2 regions of the Allobranchiibius huperziae genome follow, and region 2 is predicted to be linked to the other one. Evidence: riboswitches for the same ligand, from Rfam matches in the RefSeq annotation. Region 2 holds a riboswitch; the other holds the start of a gene.

Region 1 (3,404 bases), 2.9 Mb from region 2:
TCCAGATCTCCCCGCGCAGCGCGGCGGCCTTGGGCGGGTCCATCACCGAGGCGTTGCCGTAGTCGTCGAGCAGCTGCTCGAGGCGCTCGATATCGCCGTACGCCTCCGCGCGGGCCATCGGCGGGATCAGGTGGTCGACGATCGTGGCGTGCGCGCGGCGCTTGGCCTGAGTGCCCTCGCCCGGGTCGTTGACCAGGAAGGGGTAGATCAGCGGCAGGTTGCCGAGTGCCGCGTCGGTGCCGCAGGAGGGCGACATCGCGAGGTTCTTGCCCGACAGCCACTCCAGGTTGCCGTGCTTGCCCACGTGCACGACCGCGTGCGCGCCGAACTCCTCCTCGATCCAGCGGTACGTCGCGAGGTAGTGGTGCGTGGGCGGCAGGTCGGGGTCGTGGTAGATCGCGATCGGGTTCTCACCGAAGCCGCGCGGCGGCTGCACCAGGATGACGAGATTGCCGGACACCATTGCGGCAGAGAAGATCTCACCATCGGGATCGGTGGTCTTGTCCACATAGAGGGAGCCGGGAGCCGGACCCCAGTGCTGCTCCATCGCCTCCTGCAGGTCGGTGGGCACCCGGCCGAACCACTCGGCGTACCGGCTCGCGGGGATCCGCACGAGCGCACCCTCGATCTGCTCCTGGGTGAGCCAGTCGGGGTCCTGCCCGCCCGCGGCGATCAGAGCGTGCACCAGGGCGTTGCCGGCCGTGGTGTCGAGCGCCTCGCCCTCGATGGGCTGCACGTCGTCGAGCCCGGGGATCGCACCGCGCGGGCCGAGGTCGTAGCCGGCCGCGCGCATCTCGCGCAGCAGCCGGATGGTGGAGACGGGGGTGTCCAGGCCGACCGCGTTGCCGATGCGGGAGTGCTTGGTCGGGTACGCCGAGAGGACCAGCGCGATCTTGCGTTCGCCGACCGGGGTGTGCCGCAGGCGACCGTGGTTGACGGCGATCCCGGCGACCCGGTCGCAGCGCTCGGGGTCGGCGACGTAGTGCGGCAGGCCGTCGGCGTCGACCTCCTTGAACGAGAACGGGACGGTGATGAGGCGTCCGTCGAACTCGGGCACCGCGACCTGGGTGGCGACGTCGAGCGGGGACATGCCCTCGTCCGACGCCGCCCAGTCGGCGCGGCTCCAGGTCAGCGCGAGTCCCTGGATGATCGGGATGTCGAGGGCCGCGAGCGCCTGCACGTCCCAGGTCTCGTCCTCGCCGCCGGCCTGCGCGCCGGCCGGGCGGGTGCCGCCGGCCGCGAGGACGGTGGTCACGAGGGTGTCGAGCGTGGCGAGGTGGTCCAACAGATCCTGTGGGGCGTCGCGCAGGGAGGTGGCGAAGATCGGCACGCCGGTGCCGCCTGCCGCGTCGATCGCGTCGCAGAGCGCGTGGATGTGGGCGACGTTCCCGGCGGCCTGCTGGGCGCGGTAGAAGAGCACGCCGACGCGCGGTCGTACGCGCTCGAGCGGGGCGGGCTCGGCGCGGTCGAGCACTCCCCAGACGGGCAGCTCCAACGGCGGTTCGAAGCCCTCACCGCTCAGCAGGAGGGTGTCGGACAGGAACGCGTGCAGGTTGGCGAGGTTGGCGGGGCCACCCTGCGCGAGGTAGCGGTGCGCCTCGGCCACGATGCCCGCCGGCACGTGCCGCGAGCACTCCATCAGCGCCGCGTTCGGGGTCTGCTCGCCGCCGAGCACCACCATCGGCACGTCGGTCTCGGCGAACCGGCGGAAGCCGCTGCACAGATCCTGCGGGCCGCCGAGGATGCGGGCGACGATCACATCGGCGCCCTCGATCGCCGCACCCATCTCGGTGTGCGCGGAGCGGGCCGGGTTGGCGAAGAGGTAGTCGGCGCCGCTGGCCCGGGCGCTCAAGAGGTCGGTGTCCGAGGTGGACAACAGGGCGACGCGAGGCATCAGTCTCCTTGGCCGGGGTCCGCGCCCCGAGCTGGCAGTTCGTGCTGAGGGCCGCACCCGTTCCGGGGCGGCGGTGCGCGCCCGCGTACCTGACTCACCGGGCGACATCCCCGGTTCACAGTGGCGGGACCGTCCCGGACTTTCACCGGGTTCCGCGAGCGTGTACCGCCCGCAGCCTACCTACCCGCCGACCAGGTTGCGGCCCACCACAGGCTGCATACGCCGTCCGTCCGGTCGTGCGCCCGGCGCCGCGTGTACGGCGGGAGGAGATGTGCCCCGATTTAGGCTGACAGCGGCCTGCGGGCGACGGGTCTCCTCCCGCTGCATACCTCAGGGGCTCGGTCGGGCAGTTGACGCCCGGCACGACGGGCCGACTTAGGCTCACCCGGTGACTTCCCGAGCCCGCCCCGACGGTGGCGACCGCTGCCCGGGGGTGCTGCGCCCGTTCGTCGCGGGCGACGGCGCCCTCGTGCGGCTGCGCGTGCCCGGCGGCCGGATCGGTGTCGACGTGCTCGGCGACGTCATGGGAATCGCCACCGAGTACGGCGCACCCGTGGTGCAGCTGACCAGCCGCGGCAACCTGCAACTGCGCGCTCTTCCGGATCCGCTGCCCCAGGTGCTGATCGAGCGGATCGAGGCGACCGGGCTCCTTCCCAGCGCCTCCCATGAGCGGGTACGCAACATCCTGTCCGCGCCGCTGGCCATATCTCTGCGCCCGCTCGTGGAATCACTCGATACCGCGATCACCGACGATCCGGTGCTCGCACGGCTGCCGGGGCGGTTCCTCTTCGCGCTCAGCGACCGGTCCGGCTCAGTGCTCACCGAGGGGTGGGACCTGGCCTACCAGGCGCTCGACGCAGACGAGGGCCTCGTCCTCGCCGGCGGTCACGCGATCGAGGTCCGGTCGGTCGACGCGGTCTCCGAACTCATCCGCCGCGCCCACCTCTTCCTCGACCACCGCTCAGGCGACGACGTCTGGAACGTCCGCGACCTACCCACCGGCTCCCCCGTCTTCGAGGGGATGCACCCGTACGACGTGCACCCGCCCGCGCCGCTCCCGCCCGGCCCGGCCGGCGACGACCTGGTGGTCGGCGTCCCGCTCGGGATGCTGCGACCCGCCCATCTCGACGCCATCGCCGCGTTCGCCGACGAGGTGGTGCTCACCCCGTGGAAGTCGTTCGTCGTACCTGGCGCGGCGGCCGACCCGTCTCGTCTGCGCGACGCCGGGTTGGTCATCACCGGCGCCTCCCCCTGGTCGCGGATCACCGCGTGCGTCGGCGCGCCCTACTGCGCCCGCACCCAGACCCACACCCTCGACCTCGCCACATCGGCAACCGCTCGGATGACCGGGGCCGGACCCCGTGTCCACGTCGTCGGATGCGAACGCCGTTGCGGCGAGCCGTCGTCCGACCACCTCACCCTCGTGGCACCGACCGACGTGCACCAGGTCGTTGCCGCCTCTGGAGACCCTCGATGAACGCCGACCCGAGCCCACCCACCCGTCGCTACG
Region 2 (3,404 bases):
CCACGCGTCAAGCGGACCCGGTCGCGCTCGGTCCAGCGCCCGCGAGGCGACCGACAGCTCGAAACCGCCACCGAGCGACGGGATCCACCACAGATCGTCGACTCCCACCGGCAGGAGGACCCCGTCCCGTGCCGCCAGGCCCACCCACGGCGAGACCAGGCGCGCGACGAGTCCGAGGTGCATCACCGAGGCGGCCACTCGCAGCTCGACCCGCGACGGGTCGAGGCCGACGCCCGAGGCGAGGTACGCGCGCACCTGCTCCACCCGTGGCGCAGGATCGGCCAGCAGGTCGGTGACCGGGCTCCACGGCGCGGGTGGCGGACCCTCGCCGTGGGTACGCACGACGAAGAACGGCCCCAGATCCCGCAGTGCATCGAGGGATCCGGGGCCGAACGGTCGTGCGTGGGTCACCTCAGGGACGCCGGCGCCGTGTCCCGCCGTGCCGGCTCGGGCGCGCTCGGAGGTGTGAGGACGCGTTCGGCCATCGGCGCGAACACCAGCCCGATCGCGCCCCACAGGATCACCTGCGCGAGCAGCGAGTAGATCCGGAAGGTCGCCAGGGTGTCGGCCGGGAAGCCGGGGTAGACGATGCGGCCCTGTGCGTCCTTGAGCGGCAGCGGCGTCTCGGTGGCGTGCCGCCCGAACGTGTGCACGTTGGCCGCCAGCTCACCGAACGACGGCAGCAGCGCCATCACGATGCCGACCGCGACGACGTACGCCGCGCCGGCCGCCAGTGCCGCGTTCCAGGTGCCGAGCCGCGCCTGCAGCCACCGACCGAGCAGTACCGCGCCGATCAGCAGCAGTACCGCCGCCAGCGTCATCGTCAGGTAGAGCACCGACCGACTGCGGATGGTGTCCTCGTGCCCGATGGCCGGGGGGTTGGCGGGGTACTTCAGGAACGGGACGACGTACATCGACAGCAGCCCGCCCCCGGCGACGAGCAGGGCGAGCGTACGTGCCCGCACGCCGCCGACGCGGCCGAGGCAGATCGTGTAGGTGACCGCGAAGAGCAGGCCCATGGCGACACCGAAGAAGACCATGCCGACGCCGATGCCGACGTTGGCCTGGACCGTGCGGCTGAAGATGTCCGGGCCCATCGCCGGGACGGCCTGACCGGCCGCCTTGTCCAGCGCGTCCTGGGCGGCGTCGCGCCCGCTCTCGTAGTTGATGGCCGCGGAGATCTGCGGCTCAGCGAAGATTCGTGCGAAGACGAATGCCAGGAGCCCGCCGACGGCGCCCGCGAGGGCGCCGCGCAGGATCAGTGCGCGTTCCATATCGAGTTGTCCGTCCGGCCGGGGTCAGTGGCAGGGGAACCCGAGGAAGTGACGCGAGTCGTGGACGAACTCGTGGATGTGGGTGTCGCTGCCGAAGACGGAGAACGCGCCCTGGTCGACGCCGATGAAGTAGTAGAGGGCCAACGCGACGATGGCGGCACCGAAGATCCACGCGAACGCGCGTGCCTCCGAGGTGACGACGGGCGTGGCGGATGCGCGCGCCGTGGGGGCGGTGTTGGGAATGGTGCTCATGGTGGTACCTCTCAGCAACGGGATCGTGCGTCCCTTGGCAGAAACAGAACAACGACGGGTGAGTTCCTGACTGCGGGGACCGGAATCCCCTCTCACAGTGGCGCGACCGTGCCGGATTCTCACCGGCTTCCTCGGTCCCGTCGCGGGGTCAGTCAACCACCCCCGGACCCGGGCGTCGAGGCGCCCCGCTCCTACGCACCGTCGCCAGGTCGCGCAGGCACGCGGACGGGGGCCGGTGACGTCGTCGTCACCGGCCCCCGTGCTCCCTTTCCCCCTGGAGGGTCTGATCAGCCGACCGGCTGCAAAGGCACCTCCGCGTCGGTCGACTCATCCGGTGTACGTCGAGCGACGGCCTGCGCGTACCGGGTGCCCGCCGCGAGCAGCAGCAGGCCGACAGCCATGAAGGATCCGGCCCGGACCAGACCGTCGAGCGCGGCCAGGTCGTAGAGGAACAACTTGGCCAGGGCGGCCGCCACCAGTCCCAGACCGGCGACCGTGAGCCCGGCGGTGTTGGTCGTGGACCTCAGTCCCAGGGCGAGGGCCGCCATGGCCCCGGCCATCAGCGCGGCGGACACGACCAGTTGCGCGGCGTGGTAGCCGCCCTCGCCGCCCACTCCGGCCCCGAAGGTGAGGACGGTGACCAGCAGGCTCCAGAACGCCGGGACGGGTGCGATCAGCAGCAGCGGCAGCTGGGCCGGGCCGCTCGTCACCCGTCGGGCCGACCACAGGGTGCCGAGCACCGCGGCCAGCACGACCAGGCCGGCGAGCGCGTCGGTCGGACCGGTCGTCCGGGCGGCGTAGGCCGCGTCCCACGCGACCGCGGGATGCACCAGGTCGGCCTGCACGCCGACCGCGAGGATCGCGAAGAACGTGCCGATCCCCCAGACGGGCAGCGACCGCTGCTGATGGGCAGCAGCGAGCAGCCCGAGGGCCACGACGGCGATCAGGGCGGGGAGCAGGTGCCCGCGCGTGGTGGTTACGCACACCTCCAGGCCCGCGATGCTCGCGACGACCGCGGCCGCCGACAGGGTGAAGGCACCGACCGGCCGGGCGATGACCAGCGCGGCCACGGTGACGGTCGCCAGGACGGCCGCGGCGAGGATGCTCCACGGTCGCTCGATCATCGGGATCGCGACGAGGAACGGCAGGGACGCCACGGCGTACACCAGCGCGCCCACCGGATCGGCGCCCTTGCCCCGAGGCAACAGCACGGCCACCAGGTCGAGTGCTGCACACGTCGCGGCGGCGACGATCCGCAGCACGAAGTGGTCGCCGTCGTGGAAGACCTCCGCGACGAGCAACGCCAGGACGACGGGGATCGTGCGGACCGGGCCGACCGTCACCCAGCCGCGCAGCTTCTCCGGGACGATGCCCGCGGCCTGCAGCAGGAGCAGGAAACCCACGAGTTCGAGGTTCACGTCACCGGTGATGAAGGGGGCCAGGCCGACGATAGCGAGGAACGCCAGGACGGTCATCGGCTGCGAGCGCCAGTACGTCGACAGGGTCACCGCCCCGGTCGCGACCGACCCGGCGAGCGCGAGCCCGGCGATCGGGGAGAGCCAGTGGTAGTAGTCGGTCGTCGCGACGACCACCATGAAGAGCCCGGCGAAACCGGTCGTGGCGAGGGCGACGGCGCCGGTGCGGCCACCGGTGCGCCCGAAGAGCCGGACGCCCGCGGCGATGAGGACGACGGAGAGCGCGCTGCCTGCGCCCACCCGGGCCGCGGGGCCGAAGTAGCCGGCCTGTGCGGCCAGCACAAGCATCATCACCACGCCGATCAGCGTGATCAGGACGCCGAGTCCGGCGAGCAGTCGGCTGATGACGCCGTCGCGCTGCCACCACGGGGTGCGCGGCGGGGGCGGAATGGTCGGCGGCGGG

The links. Region 2 has a riboswitch for cobalamin ahead of HNR15_RS14870 (CbtB domain-containing protein). Riboswitches for the same ligand answer to the same signal wherever they lie in the genome.
Region 1: another riboswitch for cobalamin. It lies ahead of cobN (cobaltochelatase subunit CobN); the one in region 2 lies ahead of HNR15_RS14870 (CbtB domain-containing protein).

What each region holds. Positions count from the first base shown of each region.
Region 1 covers NZ_JACCFW010000001.1:277,233-280,636, reverse strand. Annotated here, with positions in the region: gene cobN (cobaltochelatase subunit CobN) at 1-1,894, opposite strand, end outside; adenosylcobalamin (AdoCbl) riboswitch at 1,966-2,062, opposite strand; gene HNR15_RS01350 (cobalamin biosynthesis protein CobG) at 2,283-3,371, shown strand; gene HNR15_RS01345 (precorrin-8X methylmutase) at 3,368-3,404, shown strand, end outside.
Region 2 covers NZ_JACCFW010000001.1:3,133,157-3,136,560, forward strand. Annotated here, with positions in the region: gene HNR15_RS14860 ((2Fe-2S)-binding protein) at 1-411, opposite strand, end outside; gene HNR15_RS14865 (CbtA family protein) at 408-1,274, opposite strand; gene HNR15_RS14870 (CbtB domain-containing protein) at 1,299-1,526, opposite strand; adenosylcobalamin (AdoCbl) riboswitch at 1,534-1,685, opposite strand; gene HNR15_RS14875 (DUF2339 domain-containing protein) at 1,814-3,404, opposite strand, start outside.